4 regions of the Myceligenerans cantabricum genome follow, and region 1 is predicted to be linked to each of the others. Evidence: predicted binding sites of a transcription regulator. Region 1 holds the regulator's gene; each other region holds the start of a gene.

Region 1 (7,832 bases):
GGCGTGGGGGAGACGCAGTCCTGCGGGACGGGCGCCTGCGCCGCGGCGCTCGCGGTGCGCGCCTGGCAGGGCGACACCGCGCCGGACACCTGGTTCGTCGAGATCCCGGGCGGCGAGGTGCGCGTCCGCGCGCTGCCGGGCGGCCACGTCGAGCTGGCGGGCCCCGCCGAGCTCGTCTTCTCCGGCACCTTCGACACCTGACCCGCCCCCGCCGAGGCGGTCCCGGCAGGCCCGGCGTACCGCCTCGGCCGGCGGGCGTCAGCCCCGTGGCGGCGAGACGCGCAGGACGCGAAAGCCCTTCGAGGTCTCCTCGCGGGTGGTCGGGAGGCCCAGCTCGTCCTCGATCCACCGGGCCAGGGAGTCGGCGCCGAGGTTCTTCTGGACCACCAGCCAGCCCGCCGCGTCCGGGACCAGACGCGGCAGCCACCGTCCGAGCATCTCGTGCAGTACCACCTTGCCGACCCGGATCGGCGGGTTGGACCACACGGCGGCGAACCGGACGCCCTCCGGCACCTCGTCCGGCGTGACCGCGCGGACGTTGCCCAGGCCGAGGCGCCCGGCGTTCCGCCGCACCAGACCCAGGGCACGCTCGTTGACGTCGACGGCCCAGACGCGGGCGTCCGGGCGCAGGGTCGCCATCGTCAGGGCGAGCGGCCCCCAGCCGCAGCCGAGGTCCAGCAGGTCGCCGTCCGGAGGGGCGGGGACCGTGTCCAGCAGGATGCGGGTCCCCTTGTCGACGCCGCCGGGGGAGAACACCCCGGCCGCGACGTCGAGCTCCACGTCCCGCCCTGCGATCGGGACCCGGACCGTGCGCAGGTCCGCGTCCGACGCCGGCCGCGCGCTGAAGTAGTGGTCGTTCGGTCCGACGTCGTCCTGGGGCACGGCACGATCCTAGGTCCGGATTTCCATGGAACCGGGACGAGAACCCGTGGGACCCTTGTTGTACCAGACGTCACCCACGCGAAAGGCGATACATGACCCACGTCCCGACCGAACCCGACGCCCCGGCCGCCGAGCCGGACGACCAGCGAGGCGCCCAGGCGATCGCGAACGACGTCGTGGCGCGGGTGCTCGCTCGGGCGGGGACCGCGCGCTCCGAGGGTGAGACCGTCCACACCGCCCACGACGGCGACCAGCTCGAGCTGGAGGAACGCAGCGCGCTGCGCCGCGTCGCGGGCCTGTCCACGGAGCTCGACGACGTCACCGAGGTCGAGTACCGGCAGATCCGCCTCGAGAAGGTGGTACTGGTCGGCCTGTTCTCCGGCGGCGAGGCCGCCGCACGCGAGGCGGAGGTCTCGCTGCGCGAGCTCGCCGCGCTCGCCGAGACCGCGGGCTCCGAGGTGCTCGACGGTCTGCTGCAACGCCGCCAGAACCCGGATCCCGGCACCTACCTCGGATCCGGCAAGGCGGCCGAGCTGGCCGACCTCGTCCTCGGCGTGGGCGCCGACACCGTCGTCGTCGACGGCGAGCTCGCGCCCTCCCAGCGCCGCGCGCTGGAGGACGTCATCAAGGTCAAGGTCGTCGACCGCACCGCGCTCATCCTCGACATCTTCGCCCAGCACGCCAAGTCCAAGGAGGGCAAGGCGCAGGTCGAGCTCGCCCAGCTCGAGTACCTCCTGCCGCGCCTGCGCGGCTGGGGCGACTCGATGTCCCGGCAGGCCGGTGGCCAGGTGGGCGGAGCCGGGGCCGGCATGGGCTCCCGCGGGCCCGGTGAGACCAAGATCGAGCTGGACCGCCGCCGCATCCGCGACCGCATGGCCAAGCTGCGGCGCGAGATCGCCGCCATGAAGCCCGCCCGCGAGACCAAGCGGCTCAACCGCAAGCGCCACGCCATCCCCGCCGTCGCCATCGCCGGCTACACCAACGCCGGCAAGTCGTCCCTGCTCAACGCGCTCACCGGCACCGGGGTGCTCGTCGAGAACGCGCTCTTCGCCACCCTCGACCCGACGGTGCGGCGCTCGCGGACCGAGGACGGCCGCGTGTACACGCTGGCCGACACGGTGGGCTTCGTGCGGCACCTGCCGCACCAGCTCGTCGAGGCGTTCCGTTCCACGCTGGAGGAGGTGGGCGACGCCGGCCTGCTGCTGCACGTCGTGGACGCCTCCCACCCGGACCCGGAGGGGCAGATCGCCGCGGTGCGCGAGGTGCTGTCGGAGATCCCCGGGATCGGCGACGTGCACGAGATCGTGGTGCTGAACAAGGCCGACGTCGCGGACCCCGAGGTGGTGGGGCGGATCCAGCGGCGCGAGCGGCACACGGCCGTGGTCAGCGCGCACTCCGGCGAGGGGATCGCCGAGCTGCGGGCGCGGATCGCGGCCGACCTGCCCCGCCCGGGAGTCCCCGTCGACGTCGTCGTGCCGTACTCGCGCGGGGACCTCGTGCACCGCGTGCACGAGCACGGCGACATCGACCACACCGAGCACGTGGCCGCGGGCACGCTGGTGCGCGGGCGCGTGGACGAGCAGCTGGCCGACGAGCTGCGGCGAGCGGCGGTCGCGGCGTCCTGACGGGGCGCCCGCCCTCTCGTCGATGTCAGTGGCGGCCCGTACGATCGATGCCGTGACCCTCCCCGCTGACGCACCCGCTACCAGTACCGACGTCCCCGAGATCGACGATCTTCTCGATCTCGCCGTCGGTGCGCTCGGCGGCGGGCGGCGCGAGGGCCAGCACCACATGGCCCGCGCGGTGACGGAGGCGATCGAGTCCGGCGAGCACCTGCTCGTGCAGGCCGGGACCGGCACGGGGAAGTCGCTCGGGTACCTGGTGCCGGCGGTGCGGCACGCGGTGGCGTCGGGGGAGCGCGTCGTGGTGTCCACGGCGACCCTGGCCCTGCAGCGCCAGGTGATCAGCCGCGACCTGCCGCTCGTCGCGGAGGCCGTGGCTCCGAGGCTGGCGCGGGCGCCGCGCGTCGCGCTGCTCAAGGGCTGGCACAACTACCTGTGCAAGCACAAGGTGTCGGGTGGCTATCCCGGTGACGAGCCGGCGCTGTTCGACCTGCCCGGCGCGGAGGACCACGCGGCCCCGGAGCCCCCGGGCCGGCGCGGCGGACCGGGCGCCGCGGGCCGTGGCGGCCGCGGGCGGGACGATCCGGCGTCGCTCGCCGACCAGGTCCGCCGCCTGCACGCCTGGGCGGGGGAGACGGACACCGGCGACCGGGACGACCTGGTCCCGGGCGTGCCGGACAAGGCGTGGCGCCAGGTGTCGGTGACGGCGCTGGAGTGCCTCGGCAGCAAGTGCCCGATGCTCGCCGAGTGCTTCCCGGACCAGGCCCGCGCGTCGGCCCGCGAGTCCGACGTCGTGGTGACGAACCACGCGATGCTCGGTATCGCGGCGGCCGGGAACTCGAACGTCCTGCCGGAGCACGACGTGGTGATCGTGGACGAGGCGCACGAGCTGGTGGACCGGGTCACGGCGTCGGCCACGGTGGAGCTCTCGGCGGCGTCCGTGGAGCATGCGGCGCGTCTCGCGCGGCGGCACGCGGGCGCCGGCACCACCGGCCTGGAGGACGCCGGCACCGCCCTCGGCACGCTGCTGGTCACCGCGCAGGGCAACAGGTTCCCGCAGGGCCTCGAGGGCGAGCTGCGCGACGCCGTCGCGGCGGTGCGCGACGCGGCGCGCGGCGTGCTCAGCGACCTCAGGCCGGAGAAGCAGGAGAAGGGCTCCGGCGGCGCGGCGGGGAAGGACGGCGACCCCGGGCTGAAGCTCGCGCAGGGCGCCGTGCTCCAGCTCTTCGAGGTGGCCGAGCGGATGGCCGCCGAGGACACGACCGCGGACGTGCTGTGGCTGACCCGCCCGGACTCCGGGTGGGGAGGGTTCAGCGAGTCGGTCTCCCGGCTGCACGCCGCTCCGCTGCAGGTCGACGGGCTGATCCGGACGCACCTGCTGGGCACGGCGACCGGGGTGCTCACGTCGGCGACGCTCGCTCTCGGGGGGACGTTCGACCCCATCGCGAGGACGTTCGGGCTGGACCGGCAGAGCGCCGCGGCGGCCGGTGACGGCGCCGCCGACGGCGAGCACGCCGCCTGGCAGGGGATCGACGTAGGCAGCCCGTTCGACTACGGGAAGCAGGGGATCTGCTACATCGCCCGCCACCTGCCCGCGCCCGGCCGCGAGCCGACCACCGACGCCCAGCTCGACGAGATCGCCGAGCTCGTCACCGCGGCCGGCGGCCGCACGCTCGGGCTGTTCTCGTCCCGCCGTGCGGCGACGGCGGCGGCCGAGGCGATGCGCGAGCGTCTCGACCTGCCGGTCCTGGCGCAGGGCGACGACCAGCTACCGACCCTGGTGCGGGAGTTCACGAAGGACCCGGCGGCATGCCTGTTCGGCACCCTGTCCCTGTGGCAGGGGGTGGACGTGCCCGGCCCGTCGTGCCAGCTGGTCCTCATCGACCGGATCCCCTTCCCGCGGCCGGACGACCCGGTGAAGGCCGCGCGCGCCCGGGCGATCGAGCAGGCCGGCGGGAACGGGTTCATGGCGGTGTCGGCGGCGCACGCCGCGCTGCTGCTCGCACAGGGCGCGGGCCGCCTGATCCGCAGCACGGGGGACCGCGGGGTGGTCGCCGTCCTGGACCCGCGCCTGGCGACCGCGCGCTACGCGTCGTTCCTGGTGCGCTCGATGCCGCCTTTCTGGCCGACGACCGACTCGGCACTGGTCCGCGGCGCGCTGGCCAGGCTCGATACCTAGCAGTCCTGCCGGTGGCAGGCCTGTGCCGGCCGGCGACCCCACGCACCGAGATCCCCGGGAGGAACCGTGACCGCAGCCGACGGCGTCACCGCCGCGCACCAGCCCGCCGCCAGGACCACGAAGCTGGCGGTCGTGGGTGCCGGGGCCGTCGGGGCGACGCTCGCCTACGCGGCGCTCGCCCGGGGCACCGCGCGCACCGTCGCGCTCCTGGACGTGAACCGGGCGAAGGTCGACGCCGAGGTCCTCGACCTCCGGCACGGCCAGATGTTCGTGCCGCAGGCGGAGGTCGTCGGGTCCGACGACGTGGCGGTGTGCGAGGGGGCCGACGTCGTCGTCGTGACGGCGGGGGCCAAGCAGAAGCCCGGCCAGACGCGCCTCGACCTGGCCGAGTCGACCGTGGGGCTCACGCGGAAGATCCTGCCCGGCATCGTCGACGTGGCGCCCGACGCGATCCTCATGATGATCACCAACCCGGTCGACGTCGTGACGTACGCGGCGCAGAAGTTCTCCGGGCTGCCACGCGAGCGGGTCTTCGGAAGCGGGACCGTGCTGGACACGTCGCGGCTGCGCGCGGCGATCGCCCGGGAGGCCGGCGTGGCGGTCGGCAACGTGCACGCGTACATCGCCGGGGAGCACGGCGACTCGGAGATCGTGCTGTGGAGCTCGGCGTCGATCGCCGGCGTGCCGCTCCTGGAGTGGCCGGGACTCGGCGGGCGCTCCGCGCTGGACGAGGCGGCCCGGGCGGGCATCGCGACGGAGGTCGTGCAGTCGGCCTACCGGATCATCGAGGGCAAGGGCGCCACGAACTACGCGATCGGGCTCGCCGCGACGAGGATCATCGAGGCCGTGCTCCAGGACGAGCGCCGGGTGCTGCCGGTGTCCTCGCTCCTGGACGACTACTACGGGATCAGCGACGTGTGCCTCTCGGTGCCCGCCCTCGTGGACCGGCGCGGTGCCACCGAGACCATCGAGGTGCCGCTGTCCGACGACGAGCTGCGCGACCTGCGCGCGTCGGCCGAGAAGGTGCGCGCGATCCAGCGCGGCTTCGGGCTGTGAGGCGCTGCCGGGTCAGCACGCCCGCGCCGACACGGCGGCGCGTCTGACCCGGCACCACGTCACAGGCTGCGCAGCACCGCGACGATGCGCCCGAGGATCCGCGCCTCGTCGCCCGGGATGGGTTCGTAGGCCGCGTTCTGCGGCATCAGCCAGACGTGGCCGCCGGTCTGCTTGAACGTCTTGACCGTGGCCTCACCGTCGATCATGGCCGCGACGATCTCGCCCTGCTCCGCGACGTTCTGCCGGCGGACGACCACCCAGTCCCCGTCGCAGATCGCGGCATCGACCATCGAGTCGCCCGCGACCTTGAGCAGGAAGAGCTCGCCGTCGCCGACCACCTGGCGCGGGAGCGCGAAGATGTCCTCGACGGCCTGCTCGGCCAGGATCGGGCCACCAGCGGCGATCCGGCCGACCAGCGGTACGTACGACGTCGCGGGCGTGGCCCCGGACTCCTCGGTCGACGAGCCCCAGTGCACCTCGCCCTGCGGCGGATTCTGGCGGGCGCCCGACGCCGGGTCGACGAGCTCCATCGCTCGCGGGCGGTTCGGGTCCCTGCGCAGGAAGCCCTTCCGCTCGAGGACCTGGAGCTGGTGCTTCACGCTCGACGGGCTCGCCAGGCCGACCGCATCACCGATCTCACGCATCGACGGCGGGTAGCCGCGAGCCGTGAAGGACTCACGGATGCACGTCAGCACCTTCCGCTGGCGGGGGGTCAGGCGCTCGGCGGCGTCGCCGAGGTCGATCGGTTCGTCGCCCCGGGCGATGGTGCCGACACTGCCCAGGCTTCCCGGCATCATGCCCGGCGTCCTCTCGCGTCCCGTCATGCTGTGGCCCTCCTCATCGATTGATGCTGCCAACTCTAGATCGGATCAGGGGGAATCTCAAACGGATGTTCGAGCGTGTCTCGACACGACGGGTGTTGCGTGCTACACAATGGTACGGGTGTTCGTCGTACAGGTGTGCGACAGGCGAGTGTTCGACAGACTATCTCGGGAGGCGGTCATGAGCACGACCACCACGACGGAGGTCCGCGGGCTCAGGAGGTCGTCGGTGCCGCGGGCGCGGTACGGCAGGCGTCATCTGCGAGTGGTGCCACCCCTCGACGCGGCGGGTGGCGCCCGCCCGGCGGCCGCGGGCGAGAGTGCCGCGCGGGAGGCCGGCGCGGACCACGCGGCCCCGGGAGGCGTCCCGGACGGCACGGGCCGCACGCTCGCAGCCCGCCTCGACCTCGAAGGGCTGCGGCTGACCGTCCGGGGCCGGATTGCCGTGGCCGTCGCGGCACTGGTCCTGGCGACCCCGGTGGTGTGGAGCGCGACGGCGGTCGCCAGCTCGCCCGAGCCGCCCACCGAGGTGCGGGCGCACGCCGTCGAGCCCGGGGAGACGCTCTGGGGGCTGGCCGTGTCCGTCGCGGAGCCCGGCCAGGACGTGCGTGACGTCGTGCGCGAGCTGCAGGACCTGAACCGCCTGGCGGGTGGTGGCCTGACGGTGGGGCAGACCCTCTACGTCCCGGCAGGGTGACTCCCGCCGGGTGAAGTCGGCGACGAAGTCGGCCGAGGGCGGACTCGTTATTGCTGGGGTCGTGTTGCATGGGTGTGGTTTGCCCGCATACGGTCAAGTCTCGGCCGGGAGAACCGGCCACTGACCGAGCCCGCAGGAGACCGCATGCACTGCCCGTTCTGTCGAAACAGCGACTCGCGCGTGGTGGACTCGCGGACGTCGGACGACGGGTCCTCGATCCGCCGTCGGCGGGAGTGCCCGGCGTGCCACAAGCGCTTCACCACCATCGAGACCGCGAGCCTGACGGTGGTCAAACGGTCCGGTGCGACGGAGCCGTTCGTCCGGGACAAGATCGCCACCGGTGTGCGCAAGGCCTGCCAGCCGCGCCCGGTGAGTGACGACGACCTCGCGCTCCTGGCGCAGCGCGTCGAGGAGGCGCTGCGCAGCACGGGCAGCGCGGAGATCGAGGCGAACGAGATCGGCAAGGCGATCCTGGGGCCGCTGCGCGAGCTCGACGTGGTCGCCTACCTCCGGTTCGCGAGCGTCTACCAGGACTTCTCGTCCCTGGAGGACTTCGAGGCGGCGATCACGGGCCT
Region 2 (7,832 bases), on a different contig from region 1:
GGCAGGCGGGGACTGCGCCGTCCGGCCGGGCCGCGGGGCGGCTCGCCGTCGTCGTCCCGGCGTTGAACGAGGCGCACGAGCACGGGATCGCCGCGACGCTCGAGGCGCTGCACGCGCAGGAGGACGACGACTTCGACCTGGTCGTGGTGGACAACGGGTCCACGGACGGGACCGCCGACCTGGTGCGCAGGACGATCACGGAGCTCGGGCGCGGGGAGCGGTGGCGAGTCGTGGACGAGGCGGAGAAGGGGACCGGCGCGGCCGCGGACACCGGGATGCGCACGGCCGCCGCGGCGGGTGCCACGCTGCTGGCGCGGACGGACGCGGACTGCCTGCCCCCGCCCGGGTGGACGCGTGCGGTACGGGCGGCGTTCGGGCAGGGCGACGAGCTGATCGCGGGGCGGCTCGTGCCGCGCACGGACGACCGGAAGGTGTCGCGGCTCCAGCAGTCGGCGCTGGCCGGCGTGGTGTGGCTGGCGAGCACGTTCGGCAAGTTGCGGCCCGGGAACCGGGACGACGGGTACCTCGGGCCGTACGTCATGGCGCCCGGCTGCAACATGGCGATCACCGCCGACCTGTACGAGCGGGCGGGCGGCTTCCCGCGGACCAGGATCGAGGACCTGCACGAGGACCGCGCACTGGTCAACGCGGTGCGGCGGCTGACCGGCGCCTACGGGGAGCATCGGGACGTGTGGGTACGGGCCTCGACGCGGCGCGTGCACGCCTGGGGCGTGGTGCGGACGCTCGCCTGGTACGCGGACCACCGGTACCGGCCCGACGTGGTGGACATCCGGTGACGTCACGGCGGACGTCCGTACGCCCGGGAGCCGTTCCTGGCGAGGCCGCCTGGGAGGAGCGCGTCCAGCGGGCCGCGCACCCGGTCGCGTACCCGGTGCTGCGGGCGTTGCGGCGCCGGGCGGTGGTGCGGGTTCCGCGGGTCGGGGTGGTGGTGAACGACGCCGCGGTCGCGCGCGGGGTGCTGCTCGACGTGGAGCGGTTCTCGAAGGTGGGGCCGGGCTCGCCGTCGGACCTGTGGACGCCGGTCCTCGGGCCATCCGTGCTGCTGAACATGGAGGGCGCGGAGCACGCGGCGCTGCGGCGGGCGCTCGGGCCGATCTTCGCGCCGCGGGCGGTGCGGGAGCTTGTCGGGGTGGGGGGTGATGGCGGTGCGGGCGAGGCGGGGAGCGAGCCTGGCGTGGTCGGGGACGAGCAAGGCGGAGTGCTGCGGGAGCTGGCGGCACGGCTGGCGCGCGGGGAGACCGTGGACCTGGCCGAAGCCGTCACCGCGCAGGCCGGCGTCGTGATCTGCGGTCTCGTGGGGCTGCCGCCCACGGACGCCGCGGTGGGGAGATCGATGGCGGCGGCCCGGGCGGTGACGGGCATGGTGCGGCTCCACCGTCGTGGGCTCACGACCTCGCAGGCGGCGCACGCGCGACGCGTGCTGGAGGAGCTGACCGCGCCCGCGCGTGACGCGTACCGCGCGGGCGACGAGTCGACGGTGCCCGGGCGGATGCGCGGGCTCGGGCTGTCGGAGCGTGAGGCGATGGGCGCGGTCGGGGCGTTCGTGCTGACCGGGACGGAGACGATCCAGTCGCTCGTGCCACGCCTGCTGGCGATCGCACACGACACGGGGTGGCTGGGGAGGCTGCTCCGGGGCGACGGCGAACTGCGCCGCCGTGTCGTCGAGGAGGCGTTGCGCGTGACCGTGCCGACCCCGGCGATGCTGCGCTCGGTGCGGGCGGACGCCGTCGTCGGCGGAGAGCGGGTCCGGGCCGGAGACCGTGTCGTGATCGCCACCGTGAACTGCTGCCGCGCGGCGGGCGGCTTCGACCCGGACCGCGCCGTCGAGCCGGCCGTACGGCACCTGTGGTTCGGCGCGGGCCCGCACTTCTGCCTCGGGATGCCGCTGGCGATGGCGCAGGTGGAGGCGGTACTGGATGCGCTGACGCCGCTCGTCGAGGTGGGTCGTGAGGCGGCGACGGGTGACGGGCCGGTGGTGGGCGGCGGGCTGACGGTAGGGAGGCGGTGGCCCGCGCGTGGTGTGCTCGTGCCGGCCTATCGGCGGCTTGAGCTCACGTTTGCGCGGACGCTGTAGCAGGCGAGGTCGCGCACGCCTCGACGCCGTAGTGACGTGCACGTGCTCGCTTCTGCTCTGTACGGCGGGTTGCGCTGTCCTCCGGCCGATGAGCCTCGGCCGGTCAGAAGGGTGGCGGTCCGGTTGCAGAGCGGGAGTGGTGGTCGGCAGGGCTCGATGGCCGGGCGAGTGTCAGGCCGTGGGTGAGGCCGTAGCGGACGGTGGGGTCGACGATGGTGGGTGCGACGGTGGTGGTGCTGCCGGTGGGCGCGGTCCAGCGGGTGGCTCCGGTGCGGGGGTCTCGGGTGACTTTCCAGTGGGCGTGGGTCTTGAGGTTGTGATGTCTGCGGCACAGGGCGTGCAGGTTGTCTGCGCGGGTCTGGCCGGGTTCGTCGGGGCGGTAGTGGTGGTCCTTGTCGTAGGGGTCGATGTGGTCCAGGTCGACCGTGGCTCGGTTTCCGGTGTGGGTGGGGCGGTGGCAGCCGGGGAATCGGCAGGTCTGGTCCCGGGTGGCCACGGCGGCGCGCAGGGTGGCTGCGGGGGTGTAGGTGCGGGTGGAGTAGTCGGTGAGGATGCCGGTGGCCGGGTCGGTCAGCAGGCGCCGCCAGGTGGCGTCGGCGGCGATGTGTGCGGCGTGGTCGGCCGGGATGGGGCCGATGCCTTCCAGGACGCCCGGAGTCATGTCGTCCGGGTCCAGGAGCACCGAGGCGGGCACGGTCACGTGCACGGTCGCGGGCACCTCGATGACCCGCACCCGCACACCCGCGGCCGCTGCGACAGCATCCGGCACATCGCGCCCGCTGCTGCTGCCGTCGTCGCTGGCACTGCAGGTGTTGTTCCCGGGTGAAAGGACGGGTGCGGGGCCGGTCAGTGCCGTCCCCGACGGGGCGTCGGGGATCGGGATCAGGTCGGTGTCCAGGACGGGCTCGACCAGGCGCGGCGGCTCGACCGAGCTTCCAGCGCCGACACCGACACCGACACCGACACCGTCGCCGTCGTCCTCGTTGTCGTCATCGGTGCCGGGTAGGACGAGGTCGCCGGTGACCAGCGCGGTGAAGGCCGCGGCTCGGAGGGCACCCAGGGGGCGGCTCTCGCCGGGGACGTTCTTCAGGGCCTTGGCGGCGGCCTGGACGGCGTTGAACGTCTTGGCCGTGTCCAGGACCGGTAGGTCCGCCACGATCCTGCCCTGCGCGGGCCCTGCCTGCTCGGCCCACACGTTGCACCGCTCCACCACGTCCCGCTGCCGCGCCTTCCTGCCGTGCAGCGTGGCAGCACGCGCGTTCATCTGCTCACTGACCCACCGCCACGTACGGGCGGGGGCGTGGGGGAGCAGGTCGCTGATCGCCGCACCTCGTTCGGCCACGCTCAGCCGTGCACCGGCGCGCAGGAACGTGTCCGCCTTACGTACATCGACCCGCCCCGCAGCCAACGCACCGGCCAGGTCCGGGTACAGGCTCAAACCCTCACCTCGCACCGCGACCTGCCACCCCTCGGACGTCGTCACCCCCAGCTCCCCGGCGATCTCACCCGCTACCGAGTCCCGGCACAGCGGACCATCGGTACGCGCCATCAGCTCGGCCCCCGCCCGCGCCTGGCCTGCCCGCGCCCAGGACACCAACCGCTCCCACCCCGCGACCACCCGCCGCAGCTCGTCCTCGCCCAGCAGGTCAAGGGCCTGCGGTCCATCCACCGCGTGAGCGTCCACCACACCCACCTCGTCCGGGCGACCGAACCCGGTCAGGTCCCTCAAGGCACCCGCCAGCGACGCGCCCCCGGCCAACCGCGCCGCGTCCTCCAGCAGCAGCCGCGGCAGGTCGACGACCGCACCCACCGCACCACCCGGCCGACGCGCGACACCCACGGCCTCAGCGGCGCCCACGGTCCCGACGCCGTACGGGTTCGTCGCCAGGATCGCAGCCAGCTCCTCCTCGGTGTGCTCCGGAGGCAGTACCGGCAGACCGAGCTCGTCCACCACCTCCACGTCGTCGAAGCCACCGCCGTCCCACCCGGCGGGCACGACGCCGCAGGGCCGGGCATGCCCGGCGCCGTCGTCGAACATCGCACCACCCATCAGACAACACCTCTCCTGAGCTGGTCCGACCGAGCCGACCTCGATCGCTGACGTGTTCGATCCTATGCATGCAGAATGCCTATCGCCATGGCTGTATCGAATCTGTGGATAACCCGCCTGGAGCGCAAGAATGCGAGATGATCGTGCCGCAGGACCGATCACCGAGCAGACGCTGGACTCGTAGCCAGGCTCACCGAGCCGGCCGGAGGCACAGCACAGGACAAGGGGGTGCATGGACGTGAGCGGCCGGCTGTCGCACATCCACCGGGCTCGGCTACGTTCGGCTCCCATGGACCCAGGGCACACGTTCGTCGACGGCCTTCTGACGTCGGTCGCTGACGGGACGATCGACCCGCGTGGCGTCGCGCTGCGCTGGTTCGGCGACCGGTTCCCGGGTGCTCGTGGTGCAGGGCGCGGGTCCCGTGTGCGCGAGGAGGTCACGTTCGCGGCGTTGGCGAAGCGTGTCGAGCACACTGCCGCCGGGCTACGAGCCGCCGGGCTGCGGCCCGGCGACCGCGTGCTGTTCAGCATCCGGCCGCGCCCGGAAGGCGTCGTCCTCTGCCTCGCGGTGATCCACGCGGGTGGCTCGATCGTGTTCGTCGACCCGGGCTCGACCCCGGAGCTCTTCGGGGCGCGCCTGGCCGCCGCGGCTCCTCGCTGGGCGGCGACCGAGGCGTTGCTGTACGCGGCGTCGTCGGGGCCGCTGGCTCGTGTGGCTCGAAGCCGTGGACTGCTCCTGCCGAACTACGGTCGCCTTCCGGTGCGGCACCTGTACGCGGGACGGTGGCTCCCGGGCGTTCCACCCGCCGCCCGCCGGATCAGCGCTCTCGCCGGTGGCCGGGAGGCAGGCGTGGTCGAGCGTGCCGGGAGTCCGGGCGGCGGGCTCGGTGGGGACAGCGCCTCGACGGGAGCGGCTTCCGTGAAGGAGGGACCGGCGGGCGGGCGGCGAGGTGGTCGCGATGGCGCTGAGGCTCTGGTCGTCTTCACGTCGGGCACGACCGCGGACCCGAAGGCCGTCGTACACACCACTGCCTCGCTCGCCGGCATGCTCCGCCTGTTCTCCCAGGTAGGAGACCTGCAGGCGCGGCAGCTCGCCCACACCGACCAGCTTTTCCTCGGGCTGCCCGCGCTCCTGGCGGGTGCTGTGTGGGAGATCCCTGCCCGCACGCCCGCCGCCGACCCGGCCGCGTTCAGGCGAGGGATCGCGGGTGCGGACTCGTCGTTCGCGGTGCCTGCCGACGTCACCGCCCTCCTGGACGAGATCGAGAAGGACCAGCGGCGCCCAGGAAGCTCCGGCGGACCGGACGGTTCGGAGGGATCGGAGGGATCGGCGCGTCGCGGGTCCGGGACCGACCCTGGGGCGGGCCCGCGAGTGATGGCGGTCGGCGCCGCGCCCGTCACTCCCGCCCTGATGGAGCGTGCCACCCGAGTACTGCCCGGAACTCGGTGGATCTGCGTGTACGGGGCGACCGAGATGCTGCCCGCGGCCATGGTCGACGGGGACGTCAAGGTCGCCGCGGGACGTGTCGTGCCCGCGGTGGACGCCGACGCCGACGCCGACGCTCGGCCGGCCGGTGACCTCGTCGGCTTCCCGCTCGACGGCGTCACGGCGCGCATCGACGCCCCGGACGACGACGGTGTCGGCGAGCTGGTGCTCTCGGGCCCGTCACTCATGGCCGGCTACCTCAGCGACCTCGACGCGGGCCGCCCATCCGCCACCGAGCACCGCACCGGCGACCTGGCCAGGGCTGACGCCGACGGGCGCCTCGTCCTGGTCGGGCGCACCCGCGACATGATCATCCGGGGCACGGTGAACATCTACCCCGGCCTGTTCGAACCACTCATCCGGGCCTTGCCCGGCGTGGGTGAGGCACTGATGGTCGGCATCCCGAGAGACGACGGCGACGAACGGCTCGCCCTCGTCCTCGTCGCGGATCGGGACTCCGGAGACGCCGCGCGGACGGGGGAGGGTCACCGGTCACCGTCGTCGGGCACCGTCGAGCTCGCGGAGAGCACCACGCTCGTCCGCGCGACGGAGCCGCGCCTCGCCGGGGTGGTCGATCACGGCGCGCTGCCCGACCTGGTCGTCGAGGCGTCGCACGTGCCGCTCGCGGGGCGGTCGCGGAAGCCGGATCGGGGTGCCCTCGCCGCCGCGGCGGCGCCGCTCCTGCGGAAGACGACACGTGGGGGGCGAGCCGGTGCAGGAGCCGGCTCCTGAGGAGGCGGCGGGCTCGTGACCGACAGATTCCCGGGGCGAAGCGGGCCCCGTCGTAGGACGCCGTTCGGTACGAGGACGCCCTGCGACCGTAACGCGCTGGTGCTGGCACAGAGGCGGGCCCTGTGACGAAGCCGGACATCTTGGAACGGTACGGTGCGCCTTGGCAGGTCCGCGGCCGGAGAACGGGGAGCAGCGCATGCGGGTGGTGGTGACCGGAGCGTCGGGGTTCGTCGGGGGTGCCGTCGTGCGTGACCTGGCCGCGCGGGGGCACGAGGTGCTCGCGTGCTCGCGCCGCGTGCCCGCAGACCTGCCCGACGGCGTCCGGCACCTGCACTGGGACCTGCGCCACGGGCCTCTCGAAGGGCGGGCCCACCCGGGCGACGCGGACGCCGTCGTGCACTGTGCGGCGGCGGTCGGGGACGGCGGGTCCCAGGCCGCGGCCTGGGTGGTGAACGTCGAGGGGACGCGCGCGGTCCGCGCGACGTTCGGCAAGGCACGGTTCGTGCAGATCTCCTCGGGCAGCGTGTACGACCCGACGACGCCGAGCCTGCGCGCCCGCGAGGACGAGGGGCCGACGGCGGAGCCGGGCGTCCTGCCGTTCCGCTACCTGAACGCCTACGGGGCCACGAAGGCCGCGGCCGAGCGCCTGCTCGCCCTCGACGCCGCCGCACCGGACCGGGGGCCCGTCGTCGTGCTGCGCCCGCACGCCGTGTACGGGCCGGGGGACACGACCCTGCTGCCGCGGCTCGAGGCCTCGCTGGTCGGACAGCGCTGGCTGCCCCTGCCCGGCGGGGGCACGACACTGCACCACCTCACGCACGTCGACACGCTCGCGGCATCCGTGCACGCGGCGCTGACGGCAGACCTCGCGCCCGAGGTCGCCGCCGGGCAGCCGCTCGTCGCCAACGTCGCGGACGCCGCGCCGGTGGTGCTGCGTCAGGTCCTCGAGCTGCTGATGCTCGCGCGGGGCAGGCAAGTGCGGGTGGTGCCCGTGCCGGAGCGGGCGTCGCTCCGCGCCGCGCGGGCCGCCGAGCGGCTCGCAGCGCTGACGGGCACGGAGCCGCGCCTGTCCCGCTACGCGCTGAGCCATCTCGCCATGGAGCGCACCTACGACCTCACCGTGCTCCGCGACCGGCTCGGTGTGGATCCGCCGGAGACATCGATCCTCGGGGCGGGGTTCTGGTAGGGACGATGCTCGCGCCGCTGTCGCCGTCAGGTCGCCCGCTGTCACGTCGCTCGCCGCGCGGTCGCACTGGCGCCCCCGCAACTCGGGCGTATCGGGTATGCCCTACCCTGTCCGGGTGAACGCCGCCGACAAGCCACGGGCTGCCGCCGTCGAGACGCTCGGTCTGCGGAAGACGTACACCGGTGTCCGTGGCCGGTCGGCCGCCGTCGACGGTCTCGATCTGAAGGTGCCCGCGCGGGGCCTGCACGTCCTGCTCGGACCGGCCAAGGCCGGGAAGTCCACC
Region 3 (7,832 bases), on a different contig from region 1:
CAGGACGTCCGTCCCGGCCAGCGGATCCCCGCCGGGGCCGTGCAGGGTCAGGCGGGCGTCCGCGCGCCGGTGGGCGAACGAGGGGTCGGGCCGGTGCGTGGCAGGCGGCCGGAAGAGGGACGACGTCATGGTGCGGACCCTAGTCAGGGTGGGCTCCGGAGTGGTGGATCCGCCCGTCCGTCGCCGTCAGGGCGCGGCCCGAGCCACCCCAGCGGGTCGCGACGATCTCCGCGGCGATGCTCACCGCCGTCTCCTCGGGCGTGCGCGAGCCCAGGTCGAGGCCGATGGGGCTGCGGAGGCGCGCCAGGACGTCGTCGGGCGTGCCGGCCGCACGGAGCCGGGCGAGGCGGTCGTCGTGGGTACGGCGCGAGCCCATGGCACCGACGTACGCCAGGTCGAGGCGCAGCGCCAGCTCCAGGACCGGGACGTCGAACTTCGGGTCGTGGGTGAGCACGCAGACCACCGTGCGGCCGTCGATCCGGCCCGCGTCCGCCTCGGCCCGGAGATAGCGGTGGGGCCAGCCGGTCACCACCTCGTCCGCGTCCGGGAAGCGCGTCGCGGTCGCGAACACCGGCCGGGCGTCGCACACCGTGACGCGGTAGCCCAGGAACGAGCCGACGCGCGCCGTGGCCGCCGCGAAGTCGATCGCACCGAACACGAGCATCCGCGGACGCGGCGCGTGGGAGGAGACGAACACGCGGCAGCCCTCGCCGCGCCGCTCGCCGTCCGGGCCGTAGGTGAGGGTCTCGCTGAGGCCGGCGGCGAGCAGGCCGAGGGCGTCGTCGGTGACGGCGTCGTCCATGCGGGCGCTCGCGAGAGCGGGGGCCGCGCCGGGGGCGAGGGCGGCGGGGGGCCGGACGACCAGGCGGCGGCCGAGGACCTGCTCGTCGGGGTGCTCGACGACCGTGGCGACGGCCACGGGGCGGCCCGCGGAGATGTCGGCGGCGATCTCGTCCAGGTCGGGGAAGGTCCCGCGGTCGATCCGCTCCACGAACACGTCCAGGATCCCGCCGCAGGTCAGGCCGACGGCGAACGCGTCGTCGTCGGAGATGCCGTACCGCTGCAGCACCGGCCTGCCGGTCGTGGCCACCTCGCTCGCGAGCTCGAACACCGCACCCTCCACGCAGCCGCCCGAGACCGAGCCCACCGCGACGGGCAGCGCGCCGGCGTCCCCCGGCCCGACCAGCATCGCCGCGCCCGGCGGACGCGGCGCCGACCGGAACGTGGCCACGACCGTGCCCATGGCGACGGGGTGGCCCTCACGCCACCACGCCAGCAGCTCGTCCAGCACGTCACGCACGAGCGATCACCTCCAGCGCCTCTTCGAACGTCGCCAGGGAGTGCCCCGCGAGGAAGTGGTCCACCCACGGCAGCACGGCCGTGATCCCCGACTGCACCGGCCGGTAGCCGCTCTTGCCGCGGTGCGGGTTGACCCACACCACGGTACGGGCCAGGCGGTGCAGGCGGGCAGCGCGGTCGGCCAGGTCCGCGGCGTCGCCGCGTTCCCAGCCGTCGCTGCAGACCACGACGACGGCCCCGCGCAGCCGCGCGCCGTGGTGGTCCGTCAGCGTGCCGAGCGCTTCGGCGAGCCGCGTGCCGCCGGCCCAGTCCGGGACGAGGTCGCCGGCACGGGCCAGCGCGCGCTCCGGGTCGGTGGTGCGCAGGGCGTCGGTGACGCGGGTCAGCCGGGTGCCCAGGGTGAACGCCTCCGCGCGCGGGCGGGCGGGACGCGCCCCGGGGCCGGCCGGCCGCACGACGGCGTGCGCGAGCCGCAGCAGCGCCTCCGCGTAGGGCCGCATCGAGCCCGACACGTCCAGCAGCACCACCACGCGGCGGGGCGTGCGGGCGCGGCGGCGGCGCTCGACCCGGGCCGGCTCGCCCGCCCGGCGCAGCGAGGCACGCAGCGTGCGGTGCAGGTCCGGGCGCCCGCGCCGCCACGGCTGGGCGCGAGCGGCACGGCGCAGCGGCGGGCGGGGGCGGAGGGCGGCGATCTGCACGGCGAGCACGCGGCGCTCCGCCTCGGTGAGCCCGGCGACGTCGCGGTGGCGGAGGACCTCGCGGTCGTCGGCGAGCACGGGGACGACGTCGGGCCGCGCGGGCTCGGGGCGGGGCGGCTCGCCGGGGACGGGAGGCGTGGTGTCGCGGCCGGAGGGAAGGACGGCGGTGGGCACGCCGACGTCGGCCCGGTCCGTGCGCGACGCGGCGACGGTGTCCGCCGAGGGCCCCGCGGAGCTCCCGGCACGTCCTGCGCGCGGCACCGGCAGCCCGACGGTCGAGGCCCCGAACCAGGCGGCGAACACCTGGTCGAACCGGGCCAGATCGTCGGGCCCCCCGCACAGCGTGGCCCGCCCGGCGCGGTAGGCGGCGACGGGGCTACCCGCCCCGAGCACGGCGGTGGCCCGCAGGAACGCGGTGGCACGGTCGTGCGTCACGCCGACCCCGGCCGCGCGCAGCGCACGCGCGAACCCGAGCAGCACGGCGGGCACGTCACTCCCCCAGGATCCGGGCGAGGGCCTCGCGGGCGCGGATCGTGTCCTCGCGGTACTTGACGACCGCGCCGAGCGTGCGGGAGGCCGCGTCGAGGTCGAGCGACGCGGCGCCGAGGCGCTCCAGGGCGCGGGCCCAGTCCAGGGTCTCGGCGACGCCCGGCGGCTTCAGCAGGGGCTCGCCGCGCAGGCGCTGCACGCAGCCGGCGACCTGGCGGGCCAGGGTCTCGGCGACCTCGGGCAGGCGCGACCGCACGATCGCGACCTCGCGCTCCAGGCCCGGGTGGTCGATCCAGTGGTAGAGGCAGCGGCGCTTGAGCGCGTCGTGCAGCTCTCGCGTCCGGTTCGACGTGAGGACGACCATGGGCGGCGTCGCCGCGCGGATCGTGCCGAGCTCCGGGACGGTGACCGTCCAGCCGGACAGCACCTCCAGGAGGAAGGCCTCGAACTCGTCGTCGGCGCGGTCGATCTCGTCCACGAGCAGGACGGACGGCGTGGTCCGCAGCGCCTGGAGGACGGGGCGGGCCAGGAGGAAGCGCTCGTCGAACAGGGAGCGCTCGGTGGTCTCCGGGTCGAGGGCGTCCGCGTCCGACGACGCCGCGGCCGCCTCCAGCGTCCGCAGGTGCAGGATCTGCCGGCCGAAGTCCCAGTCGTACAGGGCCTGGGTGGCGTCGATGCCCTCGTAGCACTGCAGCCGGATCAGGGGCGCGTGCGTGACCTGGGCCAGCGCCTCGGCGAGCGCCGTCTTGCCGGTGCCCGGCTCGCCCTCCAGGAGCAGCGGCCGCTCCATGGCCCGGGCGAGGTGCGCGACGGTGGCGAGGTCCTCGTCGGCGAGGTAGCCCGCCTCCCCCAGCGCCGCCGCCAGGGCCTCGGGTGAGTTCATCCGTCCAGGTTACGGGGAGCCGCGCCCGCAGGGCGGCCGGCGTTGCGGCGCAGGACCCACCAGACGATGCCACCGGCCGTCACGAGGAGACCGAGCATCCCGCCGCCTAGGGCGACGAACCAGGCGACGACCGACCCGCCGAGCGTCGCGAAGAAACCGCCGAAGTCCTGGCTCTCGGCGACGACGACGTAGGTGCCGTCGGGCGCGCCGGCGCTCGACACCTCGACGGTGGCAGGCCCGGCGTCGGCCCGGAACTGTGCCACCAGCCGGCCGTGGGCGCCGCCCGCGCTGACGTCGCCCGAGAACGCGGCACGGCCGACCGGGAGCGTCGTGCCTGCCTGGTCGGCGACCGTGATGTCGGCGGCGGAGACCGCACGGGCCTCCGGGTCCGGGCCGACCTCCCAGATCGCGTACGTCCCGGTCTCGGGGAGGACCGCGTCCGTCGAGCCCGGCACGTCCGCGACGCCCAGCGCTCCCGGCCCCGGCTCGCCCGACGGCGTCAGGAGGTCGAACGGGACCGCCCGGGCGAACAGGACCGCCGCCAGCACGCCCGCGGCGACCGCCACCAGAAGCACGGCCACGCCCGAGAACGTGAGGATCCGGGGCCCTGCGCCCACCGTGCCTGCCGGCGGCACCGCGGGGCCGGGCGACATCGGCGGGCCTTGCTCCGGCGGGAGGTTCACGCCGGCATCGTCCCATGTCGCCCCCGACGACGGCCAGGGTGGCGACACGCGCGGCGGAACGCGGACGGCCGCCGTGACGGCGCGGAGACCGGCGGCAGCCGTCCGCTGACGGCGAGCGAGGGACGACTCAGCTGTCGTCGTCCATCGACTCCCCGTCGTCCATGTGCTCGTCGTCGTCCATCGACTCCTCGTCCATCGACTCCTCGTCGGACATCTCGTCCTCGGACATCTCCTCGTCCGACATCTCCTCGTCGGACATCTCTTCGTCGGTCATCTGCTCGCCCGACGTCTCCTCGTCCGACATCTCCGTGCTCGTCGGGGACGCGTCGTCCCCGACAGGCTCGGAGTCGTTGCAGCCGGCCAGCAGAGTGGCGGCCGTGAGAGCGGACAGGGCGACGGCCGCGACGCGGCGGCTCCGGGTGATCTTCATGCCACTGACGTTATGGCCCGGAAGGCCCGGATGACCCTTACAGCCTGGTTATGCGGTTCTTACGCGGATCTCACGCAGCCGGGACGGCCCTCAGAAGGGCGGCGGGCCTGTTCCTGGTGGCGTGCCGGGTGTCGAGGCCTCGGCTGCCGGTGGGCCGGGCCGTCTGGCGAGCGTCATGCCGCGGGTGTGCGCGTAGCGGACGGTGGGGTCGACGACAGCGGGGTCGACGACGGTGGACGTGCCGGTGGGTGCGGTCCAGCGGGTGGCCCCGGTCCCGGGGTCACGAGTGACCTGCCAGCTCGCGTGGGTCTTCAGGTTGTGGTGCTTCCTGCACAACGGATGCAGGTTCGTCGCGCGCGTCTGTCCCGGCCGGCCGGGCCGGTGACGGTTGTCGTGGTCGAACGGGTCGATGTGGTCCAGGTCGAGGTTCGCGCTGCCACCGCTGGACGCGGGCCGGTCGCAGCCGGGGAACCGGCAGGACCGGTCACGGGTGGTGACCGCGGCGCGCAGGACCGCGCCCGGGCTGTAGGTGCGGGTGGAGTAGTCGGTCAGGACGCCGGTGGCCGGGTCGGTCAGCAGGCGCCGCCAGGTGCCGTCCGCGGCGACGCGTGCGGCGGCGTCGGCCGGGATCGGGCCGATGCCGTCCAGGATTCCGGGCACGTGCTCGTCGGGGTCCAGCAGCACGGTGGCCGGTACCGTCACGTGCACGGTCGAGGGGACCTCGATGACACGCAGGCGGGTACCGGTCGGCGCGGGCCGGGTCAGCGCCGGCCCGTGCGGGTCGTCCGGGACGGGGATCAGGTCGGTGTCCAGCACGGGCTCGACCAGCCGCGGCGGCTCGAGCAGGCTCACGTGCACGCCGGCGCCCCGCCCGACGGGGTCGACGGGGTCGACGTGGTCGTCGCTCTCGGCAGTGTCCTCGCAGGGCAGCACCAGGTCGCCGGTGACCAGGGCGGTGAACGCCGCGGCGCGCAGCGCGCCCAGGGGCCGGTTCTCCCCGGGGACGTCCTTCAGAGCCCTGGCCGCGGCCTGGACCGTGTTGAACGTACGAGCCGCCTCCACGACCGGCAGGTCCGCCACGATGCGGCCCGTGCCGGGGCCCGCCTGCTCGGCCCACACGCCGCACCGGTCGATGACGTCACCCCGACGTGCCCTCCTGCCGTGCAACCTGACAGCACGCGCGTTCAGCTGCTCGCTGACCCACCTCCACGTCCGCGTGCGCGCGGCCGGCAGCAGATCCTCGATCGCCTCGCCCCGCTCAGCAGGTGTCAGGCCGACCCCGGCACGCAGGAACGTGTCGGCCTTCTTCGCATCGACGCGGCCACCGGCCAGGTCCGCACCGAGCAGCGGATACCGGCCCAGCCCTTCGCCCCGCGCCGCGACCTGCCAGCCCTCACCCGCGGTCACGTGGAGCTCCGCAGAGACCTCCCCGGCCACCGAGTCCCGCTCCAGCACACCGTCCGTCCGCGCCATCAGCTCGCGCGCCACCCGCGCCTGGGCGGCCCGCGCCCACGAGACCACCCGCTCCCAGCCCGCCACCACCCGGCGCAGCTCACCGGCCTCCAGCTCCTCGAGACCAGAAGCATCACCATCCGTCGCGTCGATCCCCGCGGCCGGGAGCCCGGAGGGCGGCTCCACACCCGTCAGCCTCGCCAGCGAGCCGGCCAGCGCCGTCCCCGGCCCCAGGACCTGCACGTCCTCGCTCAGCCACTCCGCAGCAGGCACGACCCGGCCCGGCAGCCCGTCCGGACCGACGTCCCGCGCCGCGAACCCCGCGGCGAACACCGGATCGTTCATCGGATCGGTCGCCAAGATCGCCGCCAGCTCGGCCTCGGAGTGGTCCGGGACGGGCACCGGCAGCCCGCGCTCGTCCACCAGCTCGGCGTCCTCGCCGCACAGCCCTGTCTCGCCGAACATCGCGTCGCGCATCGATACCACCCCCTCTCCTGGCGAGGCCGACGGCCCGCCGGCTACGACTCGCTCATACGTTCGATCCTACGAACGCCAGGCAGATAACGCGACCCGAAACTAGCATCTGTGGATAACCTTGATGACCGGCGCCCCGCGTCCGAGCCGCACCGCACGGCGGCGCCCGGCCGGACGCCGCCGACGGCCCGCAGCACCCTGTAGGCGTGGCCGGTGCCCGCGACGCCGCAGCCTCCGCCCGGACTCCGCCGCACCGTAGCCGCCCCCACCGACACACACCCCCGCCCCACCCACGACACGCCCGGCGACCCGACCCCGCCCGCGCGCCACCACACCGCGCCAGGACGCCGCGCCACCGTCCCTCCCACCACCCTCCTCGACCCCCTTCACCAGCACCGCGACCGGTTCCCCCGATATCCTCCTCCGTGCGATCGACCGAGGGAGCTCGATGCCGGACCCCGCCCCCAAGCCCACCCCGCACGAGCGGCAGGACCGATCTCGCCGCAGGCACTACGACGCGTTCTTCTCCTACAGCCGCAGCGCCGAGGGCGACTTCGTCCCCCGGGTGCAGGCCATGCTGCGCGGCTTCGGCAAGGGCGCCGCGGGCCCGTCCGACAACCGCGACCTGCGGCTCTTCGTGGACCGCTCCGGCCTGGCCGCGCACCCCCACCTGTGGCTGGAGATCAAGAACTGCCTCGAGGCCTCCGACCGCCTCATCGTGTTCGCCTCCCCCGGCGCCGCCGCGTCCGAGTGGGTCGACAAGGAGGTCCGCTGGTGGCTGGCCGAACGCAGCATCCACACCGTCTACATCGCCCTGACCAGCGGTGAGATCGTCTTCGACCACGACGCCGGCCGGATCGACGCCGACGCCACCGACGCCCTGCCCCCCGCCCTCATCGAGCACCTCGATCGCGAGCCCCGCTGGGTCGACCTGCGCGGCCCTCGCCGCGAGCCCGCGCGCCGCAACCACCCAGAGCTGCCCAACGCCCTCGCCGAGCTCGCGGCGCCGCTGCGCAACGCCGCCAAGGAGGACGTGCTCAGCGCCCACATCACCGCGCAGCGCCTCGTCAACCGGCGCGCCCGCGCGCTGACCTCGGCGCTGTCCGTGCTGCTGGCGATCTCGGTGGTCAACGGCGTCCTGGCGAGCTACTCCGCCGAGCGGGAGGCCGCGGCGTCGTACAAGAGCGACGCCTACCTGCTCGCCGCCGCCTCGCACGCGCACCGCGCCGACGACCCCGACTTCGCCAAGTACCTCGCCGCCGAGGCCTACCACCGGGAACCCGGGACCCCGACGCGGCACGCCTTCCTCACCGCCGCCCTCGACACCCCGCACGACGACCAGCACCTCATGCGCACCGTCGACACCCCCGGGGTGACCGCGCTCGCGGCCACCGGGACGGGCGTCGTCGGCCGGACCGCGACCG
Region 4 (7,832 bases), on a different contig from region 1:
GGCGTCGAGGCTGACGCGGGCGCCGGCGAGACGTCGTTCTCGGCCATGTGCGTGCCTCCTAACGCCGGCGGGAATGGCTCAGTCTAACGGCCGTGGGGGTCTGACCCGGCCCTACGCCTCTCGCTGCGCGACGGACCCGACCCGCAGCAGAGTAGTCACCTCGTGGCCGTCGAGCCTCTCGCGGCCGTGAAGCGCGGCGAGCTCGAGCAGGAAGGCCAGGCCGGCGACCACGCCGCCGCTGAGCCGCACCAAGGACGCGGCGGCGGCGGCCGTGCCGCCGGTGGCCAGGACATCGTCTACGAGAAGAACACGCGCACCCGCCTCGAGTGTTCCCGACCGCAGCTCGATCGCCGCCGAGCCGTACTCCAGGTCGTAGTCGACCCGCTCGACCGGCGGCGGCAGCTTCCCCGCCTTGCGCAGCGGCACGAACCCGACGCCGAGCTTCGTGGCCAGCGGTGCCCCGAACAGGAACCCGCGGGCCTCGATGCCGGCCACCAGGTCGATCTCGCCGAGCGACCCCGCCGCGGCCACGAACCCGTCCACCACGTCGGCCAGGCCCGCCGCGTCCGCCAGCAGCGGGGTGATGTCGCGGAAGAGGATGCCCTCCTCCGGGTAGTCGGGAACGTCGCGGATCAGGGAGCGCACGCGCGCCGCCCTCCCCGGTTCGAGTCCGGGGAGGGCGGCGGGTGCGATGTCGTCGGTCACGGGAGGTGAGCCTACCTGCCGGGTCCCGGCGGGACCCGGCGTGCCGGACCTCAGCGGCGCTTGCGCCGCGGCTGCGCCGAGTGGCCCTGGTGGCCTCCCGGGATCAGCTGAGCGGTGCCGGCGGCCGCGGCGGCCATGGCGGCCTCCGAGGTGCCCTCGTCCACGAGGTTCTGGCGGGCGGCCAGCACCTTGGCCGTGTGCGCCTTGATCTTCGGGTCACCCTGCCGGAACGTGACGTCCAGCGGAGGCGCCAGGAAGATCGACGACGCGGCGCCGACGATGATGCCGACGAACAAGGACAGTGCCAGGTCCTTCAACGTGCCCGCCCCGAGCAGGAACGCGCCCACGAAGAGGATGCCGGCCACCGGCAGCAGGGCGACCACCGAGGTGTTGATGGACCGGACGAACGTCTGGTTCACCGCGAGGTTGGCCCGCTCGGCGTACGTGCTGCGCGTCTGGTCCAGGATCGACGCCGTGTTCTCACGCACCTTGTCGAACACCACGACCTTGTCGTAGAGCGAGAAGCCGAGGATCGTGAGGAACCCGATGATGGTCGACGGCGTGACCTCCCAGCCGATCACCGCGTACACGCCGGCGGAGACCAGCAGGTCGAGGACGACCGCGACGATCCCGGCCAGCGCCATGCGCCAGGCCCGGAAGTACAGCGCCATGAAGGCCGCCGCCGCCGCGATGAACACGAGCGTGCCGTACAGCGCCTTCATCGAGACGCTCTCTCCCCAGGTGGGGCCGATGAAGCCGGACGTCACCTCGCTGGCGGGCACGCCGTAGGCGTCGGCCAGCGCGTCCCGCACGCCGTTCAGCTCGCCGTCGTCGGTGAGCTCGGCGGTTTGCACGCGCATCGCGCCGGAACCGACCTGGGTGACGAACACCTCCTGGTCGGGCGCGACCGAGTGCACCGCGTCGATGCCCGTGTCCTCGTCGGTGGTCGCCGCGTTGGAGACGACGAACTCCGAGCCTCCGCGGAAGTCGATGCCGAGCTGCAGCCCGAGCAGCGCGATGATCGCGACCGACAGCGCCGCGAAGACGGCGACGATCGAGAACCAGATCCCGCGCTTCTGCATGATCGGGTAGGACCGCTGGCCCGTGTACAGGTCATTGCCCCACTGGGCGAAGTTGAACGCCATCAGAGCTGCTCCTCGTTCTTCGCGGCCTCCGAGGCCTTGCGCTCGGCGGCGCGCCGCTCCGCGATCGTCATCCTGCGGCCGTCAGCCGTCCGGAACGCTTCCGACGAGTTCGCGGCGGGCGGCGCGCTCTGCGGCTGCGCACCCGCGTAGGCAGGCGTGCGCTCGGCACCCTTGCGGGCCTCCTCGACGTCGTCCGACGGCGCGCTGCGCGCACCTGGCTGCCACTCGACCCGTCCGGCGCCCTTGTAGCGCGGGCCGGAGGAGATGTCGAGCCGGTCCGCGGACAGGCCCGACGCCTTGTGGCCGTTGCGGAAGAACGGGATCCGCTCGAGCAGCTCCATCACGGGGTGCGTGAACCAGATCACGACGAGGACGTCGATCACGGTGGTCAGCCCCAGCGTGAACGCGAAGCCGCGCACGCCGCCGACGGTCATGAAGTACAGGATGATCGCCGAGAGCAGGTTGACGGACTTCGCGGCGTAGATCGTGCGACGCGCACGGATCCACCCGCGCTGCACGGCCAGGCGCAGGGAGCGCCCGTCACGCAGCTCGTCCCTGACACGTTCGAAGTACACGATGAACGAGTCCGCCGTGAAGCCGATGGCGACGATCAGACCCGCGACGCCGGGCAGCGACAGGCGGTAGTCCATGCCCCACGACAGGAGCGCGATCGTCACGTACGTCATACCACCGGCGACGACGAGCGAGGCGATGGTCAGCAGGCCGAGCGCGCGGTACTGGAACAGCGAGTAGACGACCACGAGGATCAGGCCGATGAGGCCGGCGAAGAGCCCGCGCTGCAGCTGCTCGGTACCGAGCGTCGCGGAGATCTGGTTCTGCGACTGCACGTCGAAGGTGAGCGGCAGCGAACCGAAGCTCAGCTGGTTGGCCAGCGTCGCGGCCGAGTCTCGGGTGAACGTGCCGGAGATCTCTGCCTGACCGTTCGAGATGATGACGCCCGAGCTGAGCGAAGGAGCCGAGACGACCAGTCCGTCGAGCGTGATCGCGAACTGGTTCTGCGGGGACTGGAGGGCCTGCAGGCGCTCCGTGGTCTCGCGGAACTCCGCGGTGCCCTGGTCGTTGAACGTCAGGTTCACGACCCAGTCGCCCGTCTGCGTGCCGTTCGGGCCGACACCCAGGCCCGAGCTGGCGCCGCTCAGCTCCGTCCCTTCGACCTCGACCGGACCGAGGATGTACTTGGCGACACCCGTCTGGTCGCAGGTGACCAGCGGCAGGTCCGGGTCGCCGCTGCTGCCGCCCTCGAGGTTCTTCGGGTCCGTGCAGTCGAGCTGATCGGCCAGCTCCTGCACGGACGGCGTGATCTGGGCGAGGTCGCTCGCGTCGGTCGGGTCGATGTCCGCGTACTCCGCCGCGATCTTCTTCTGCAGCGCCTCGTCGGAACCCGACGCGGCGTCCGCGTCGGCGTTCTCGCCGTCCGCGTTGTTCTCGCCGTCCGCGTTCTCGGAGCCGGCATCGTCGCCGGACTCCTGCTCCGCGGCGGCGCTGGGATCGGGGGTCGCACGCGGGTCCGCCACGGTCAGCACCGGGCGGAACTTCATCTGCGCGGCCTTGGAGATCAGCGCGATCGTCTCGTCGTCCACCTCGCCGGGGATCTCGACGATGATCTGCCGGTCGCCCTGGACCGCGATGTCCGCCTCGGTGACACCGTTCGCGTCCACGCGCTGGCGGATCACGCCGACGGCCTCTTCCATGGCTTCCGGCGTGATGTCCGAGCCGTCGCTGGTGACGGCCTGGAGCACGATCTGGGTGCCACCCTGCAGGTCGAGGGCAAGGCCCGGGGCGAAGCTCGCCCCACCGGGATTGTCGCTGGAGCGCGCATCGAGCTGTGATCCGGCCACGAGCGCTGCGAAAGGCAGCAGCAACGTGAAGATCGTCATCAGGACGATCGTCCGGACCGGCCGCGAGCGCCGGTTGTCAGTCGCCAACTTGTCGTCTCTTCTCGGGTTGCGCGCCGCTCAGGCGGCGCGGGTTCGGCGCCGCTGCTGACTCACGCCCGCAGCGGCGCGGCCGTCACTTGCCGTCGGTGTCGTCGTCCTTGCGGCCCTGCTGGTCGCGGTACTCGCGCTGGGCGGAGTCGAGACCGGAGATGTCGTCCGGGACGTCGATCACGTCGGGGGCGATGGTACTGCCAGAACCTTCGGGCTCGGTGATCTCGGACTCGTCCGTGTCGTCCGGATCCTCGGCGACCGGCGTCGCGAACTGGGCCGGGACCTCCTTGACGGCCGGCATGACCCAGTCGGTCACGTGGCCGTCCGACGACTCGATGCGCACGATCTGCCGGTCGCTGTCGACGGCGACGACGACCCCGATCATCCCGGACTGGGTCATGACCTCGACGCCGGGCTGCAGGCTCTCGCGGAACTGGGCGGCGGCGCGCTGCTGCTTCCGGCTGCGGCTGGTCGTGAAGAAGAGCATCGCTCCGAGCGCGACGATGAGGATCAGGAATAAGGGGTCCACGATGGTCCAGTCAGTTCGGGGGCACGGTGTACCGCAACAGTCTAGGCGCCGAAGAGCGTGTCCGTCGTCGTCCCTGTGGACGACGTCGCACCGCCCGGCTGCGCCGGGGCTCCCGAGGGCTGCGGCGGGGTGAGGCCGAGGTGCTCCCAGGCCGACGGGGTGGCGACCCGGCCGCGGGGCGTGCGGGCGATGAGGCCCTCGCGCACCAGGTAGGGCTCCGCGACCGTCTCGACGGTGTCGGACTCCTCTCCCACGGTCGCCGCGAGCGTGGTGAGCCCGACGGGGCCGCCGCCGAACCGGGTGCACAGCGCCGTGAGCACCGAACGGTCCAGGCGGTCCAGGCCGATGGCGTCCACCTGGTACACCTGCAGGGCCGCCCGGGCGGCGTGCAGGTCGAGCGTGCCGTCGCCGCGCACCTGCGCCCAGTCCCGCACGCGGCGCAGCAGGCGGTTCGCGACGCGGGGCGTGCCGCGCGAGCGCCCGGCGATCTCGGCGGCGGCGTCGTACGCGACGCCGACCCCGAGCAGGCCCGAGGAGCGCAGGAGCACCTGCTCGAGCTCGTCCGGGGAGTAGAAGTCCATGTGGCCGGTGAACCCGAACCGGTCCCGCAGGGGCGCGGGCAGCAGCCCGGACCGCGTCGTCGCGCCGACGACCGTGAACGGCGGCAGCGCGAGCGGGATGGCCGAGGCGCCCGGGCCCTTGCCCACCACGATGTCCACGCGGAAGTCCTCCATCGCCGAGTACAGCAGCTCCTCGGCGGGCCGGGCGAGGCGGTGGATCTCGTCGATGAACAGCACCTCACCCTCCTCCAGGGAGGAGAGCACGGCCGCCAGGTCCCCGGCGTGCTGGATCGCCGGACCGGAGGTGATCCGCAGGTTCGAACCGATCTCGGCCGCGATGATCATGGCCAGGGTGGTCTTGCCCAGCCCGGGCGGCCCGGACAGCAGCACGTGGTCGGGCACGTTCCCCCGCGCCACGGCGGCGCGCAGCATGAGCGAGAGCTGTTCGCGCACCACGGGCTGTCCCACGAACTCCTCGAGCCGTCGGGGCCGCAGCGCCGCCTCGGCTGCCCGCTCGACGTCGTCGGCCATCATGCCGACGAGGCGCGTCTCGCCGTCTCCCGCGGTGTCCGGGACCGCCTCACCCACGGCTGCCCCCGAGCACGCGCAGCGCCGCGCGCAGCGTGGTGGCGACGTCCGCCGGGTCGACGACGTCGGCCCCCGCCTCCGCGAGCACCTTCGCCACGGCGTCCTCCGCCGCCTTGGCGGGCCAGCCCAGCCCGGTCAGCGCCTCCACGACCTGCCCGGTCCCTGCCCCGGCAGCGTCCGGCCCTGGCCCCGGGCCGGCGGCGGACGGTGCGCCCGCGATCGACGCGGACGGCGGGCCGAGCCGGTCGCCCAGCTCCAGGAGGATGCGCTGGGCACCCTTCCTGCCGATCCCGGGGACTCTCGTGAGCGCGGCGGTGTCCTCCGCGGCGACGGCGCGGCGCAGCACCTCGGGCGGGTGCACGGCGAGCATCGCGAGGGCCAGGCGCGGGCCGACGCCGCTGACGGTCTGCACGATCTCGAACACGTCGCGCTCGTCGGCGTCGGCGAAGCCGTACAGGGTCATGGAGTCCTCGCGCACCACCATGCTGGTGGCGACCCGCGTCTCCTCCCCCGCCCGCAGGCCGGCGAGCGTGCCGGGCGTGGCGTGCACCAGGTAGCCGACGCCGCCGACGTCGAGCACGGCGCGGTCCAGGGTCACGTGCTGGACGACCCCCGTCAGCGATGCGATCACGCCCTGCTCCTTCCGCGGTGGCTCGGTGATCGAGCGGGCCGGGCACGACCCGTCGAACGTCCGTGCGATCTTAGCGCGAGGTACCGGCACGAGCCTCGCATCAGCCGCTGCGGCGTGCCGCCTTCTCCGCGGCCGCCCAGGCGCGCTGCGCCGGGGTCAGCTCGTGCCGCTCCCCGCCCTGCAGAGCACCGGCGGGGCGCCACAGGTGACAGACGGCGAGCGCGAGCGCGTCCGCGGCGTCGGCGGGCCTCGGCGGTTCGTCGAGCCGCAGGATGCTGGTGACCATCTTCGTGACCTGCGCCTTGCCGGCGCGGCCGGAGCCGGTCACGGCGGCCTTGACCTCGCTCGGCGTGTGCAGGGCGACGGGCACGCCGCGGCGTGCGGCGGCGAGCATCGCCAGGCCGGCGACCTGGGCCGTGCCCATGACGGAGGACACGTTGTGCTGGGCGAAGACGCGTTCGACGGCGACGACGTCGGGCACGTGCTCCTCGAGCCACACGTCGAGCCCCTCGGCGATCCGCAGGAGCCGCAGGTCGACCGGCTGACCGGGTTCGGACCGGATCACGCCGACGCCGGCCATCGCGGCGCGCCGCCCGGGGAGGGAGTCGACGACACCGATGCCGCACCTGGTCAGGCCGGGATCCACTCCGAGTACGCGCACTCCCTCACGATCTCACGAACGTCCCGGGGCGCCGGGCACGCGCGCCGCACGGACGTGCCGCACCAACGTGCCGCGGCCCGCCGCGGGGCACCCGGGTGCGGGGCCGTGCGGCGGGCTCGGGCGGCCGTCACTCCTGCGCGTCGAGCGCCTCCATGACGTCGTCGCTCGCGTCGAAGTTGGCGTAGACGTTCTGCACGTCGTCGCTGTCCTCGAGGGCGTCGATGAGCCGGGTGATCTTCCGCGCACCCTCCACCTCGACCTCGACCTGCATCGACGGGTGCCACACCACGTCGGCGGAGTCGTAGTCGATACCGGCCTCCTGGATGGCCGAGCGCACCGGCACGAGGTCCGTCGCCTCGGACATGACCTCGATGACCTCGCCCAGGTCCGTGACCTCCTCGGCGCCCGCCTCCAGCGCGGCCTCCATGACCTCGTCCTCGCCCACGCCGTCGGACTTGGGCACGACGATGAGCCCCTTGCGCGAGAACAGGTAGGAGACCGAGCCCGGGTCGGCGAGCGAGCCGCCGTTGCGGTTGAAGGCGGTGCGGACCTCGGCCGCGGCGCGGTTCTTGTTGTCGGTGAGGCACTCGACCAGGACGGCGATCCCGTCGTTGCCGTACCCCTCGTACAGGATCGTCTGGTAGTCGACGGCGTCGGCGCCCTCGCCGGAGCCGCGCTTGACCGCGCGATCGATGTTGTCGTTCGGGACCGAGGTCTTCTTCGCCTTCTGGATGGCGTCGAAGAGCGTCGGGTTCCCGGCGGGGTCACCACCGCCGGTGCGTGCCGCGACCTCGATGTTCTTGATGAGCTTCGCGAAGAGCTTGCCACGCTTGGCGTCGATCGCCGCCTTCTTGTGCTTGGTCGTGGCCCACTTGGAGTGACCTGACATGTACCTGTTAACTCCTTCGCGAATCTTCGATGATGCGGGCGAACAGGCCGTGCACGCGCGCGTCCCCCGTGATCTCCGGGTGGAAGGCGGTGGCGAGCAGCGGGCCCTGCCGTGCTGCGACGATCTTACCGGCGGCCGCCACCTCGCGGCCCGCCGTGTCGGTGGCGGGGATCCG

Evidence for each region. Region 1 encodes LexA, which represses DNA repair genes until DNA is damaged. Its sites were predicted from a motif close to TCGAACANNTGTTCGA; they were not measured.
Region 2: a site for LexA is predicted at 4,190-4,205, ahead of ACYU96_RS00065 (HNH endonuclease signature motif containing protein). Genes of this name have one in related genera too.
Region 3: a site for LexA is predicted at 6,460-6,475, ahead of ACYU96_RS09580 (HNH endonuclease signature motif containing protein). Genes of this name have one in related genera too.
Region 4: a site for LexA is predicted at 6,160-6,175, ahead of ruvA (Holliday junction branch migration protein RuvA). Genes of this name have one in related genera too.

Annotation. Positions count from the first base shown of each region.
Region 1 is NZ_BAAHAJ010000008.1:235,562-243,393, forward strand. Features, by position in the region: gene dapF (diaminopimelate epimerase) at 1-201, shown strand, start outside; gene ACYU96_RS08280 (class I SAM-dependent methyltransferase) at 259-882, opposite strand; gene hflX (GTPase HflX) at 975-2,507, shown strand; gene ACYU96_RS08290 (ATP-dependent DNA helicase) at 2,530-4,683, shown strand; gene ACYU96_RS08295 (L-lactate dehydrogenase) at 4,750-5,739, shown strand; gene lexA (transcriptional repressor LexA) at 5,799-6,563, opposite strand; gene ACYU96_RS08305 (LysM peptidoglycan-binding domain-containing protein) at 6,742-7,257, shown strand; gene nrdR (transcriptional regulator NrdR) at 7,402-7,832, shown strand, end outside.
Region 2 is NZ_BAAHAJ010000001.1:10,564-18,395, forward strand. Features, by position in the region: gene ACYU96_RS00055 (glycosyltransferase) at 1-797, shown strand, start outside; gene ACYU96_RS00060 (cytochrome P450) at 794-2,095, shown strand; gene ACYU96_RS00065 (HNH endonuclease signature motif containing protein) at 2,199-4,145, opposite strand; gene ACYU96_RS00070 (class I adenylate-forming enzyme family protein) at 4,435-6,363, shown strand; gene ACYU96_RS00075 (NAD-dependent epimerase/dehydratase family protein) at 6,524-7,549, shown strand; gene ACYU96_RS00080 (ABC transporter ATP-binding protein) at 7,665-7,832, shown strand, end outside.
Region 3 is NZ_BAAHAJ010000009.1:94,851-102,682, reverse strand. Features, by position in the region: gene ACYU96_RS09610 (endo-1,4-beta-xylanase) at 1-129, opposite strand, end outside; gene ACYU96_RS09605 (XdhC family protein) at 140-1,300, opposite strand; gene ACYU96_RS09600 (vWA domain-containing protein) at 1,293-2,486, opposite strand; gene ACYU96_RS09595 (AAA family ATPase) at 2,488-3,369, opposite strand; gene ACYU96_RS09590 (hypothetical protein) at 3,366-4,052, opposite strand; gene ACYU96_RS09585 (hypothetical protein) at 4,180-4,482, opposite strand; gene ACYU96_RS09580 (HNH endonuclease signature motif containing protein) at 4,573-6,420, opposite strand; gene ACYU96_RS09575 (hypothetical protein) at 6,857-7,832, shown strand, end outside.
Region 4 is NZ_BAAHAJ010000009.1:711,517-719,348, forward strand. Features, by position in the region: gene ACYU96_RS12340 (RelA/SpoT family protein) at 1-47, opposite strand, end outside; gene ACYU96_RS12345 (adenine phosphoribosyltransferase) at 112-705, opposite strand; gene secF (protein translocase subunit SecF) at 756-1,850, opposite strand; gene secD (protein translocase subunit SecD) at 1,850-3,748, opposite strand; gene yajC (preprotein translocase subunit YajC) at 3,882-4,328, opposite strand; gene ruvB (Holliday junction branch migration DNA helicase RuvB) at 4,370-5,422, opposite strand; gene ruvA (Holliday junction branch migration protein RuvA) at 5,469-6,107, opposite strand; gene ruvC (crossover junction endodeoxyribonuclease RuvC) at 6,208-6,768, opposite strand; gene ACYU96_RS12380 (YebC/PmpR family DNA-binding transcriptional regulator) at 6,896-7,657, opposite strand; gene pdxT (pyridoxal 5'-phosphate synthase glutaminase subunit PdxT) at 7,665-7,832, opposite strand, start outside.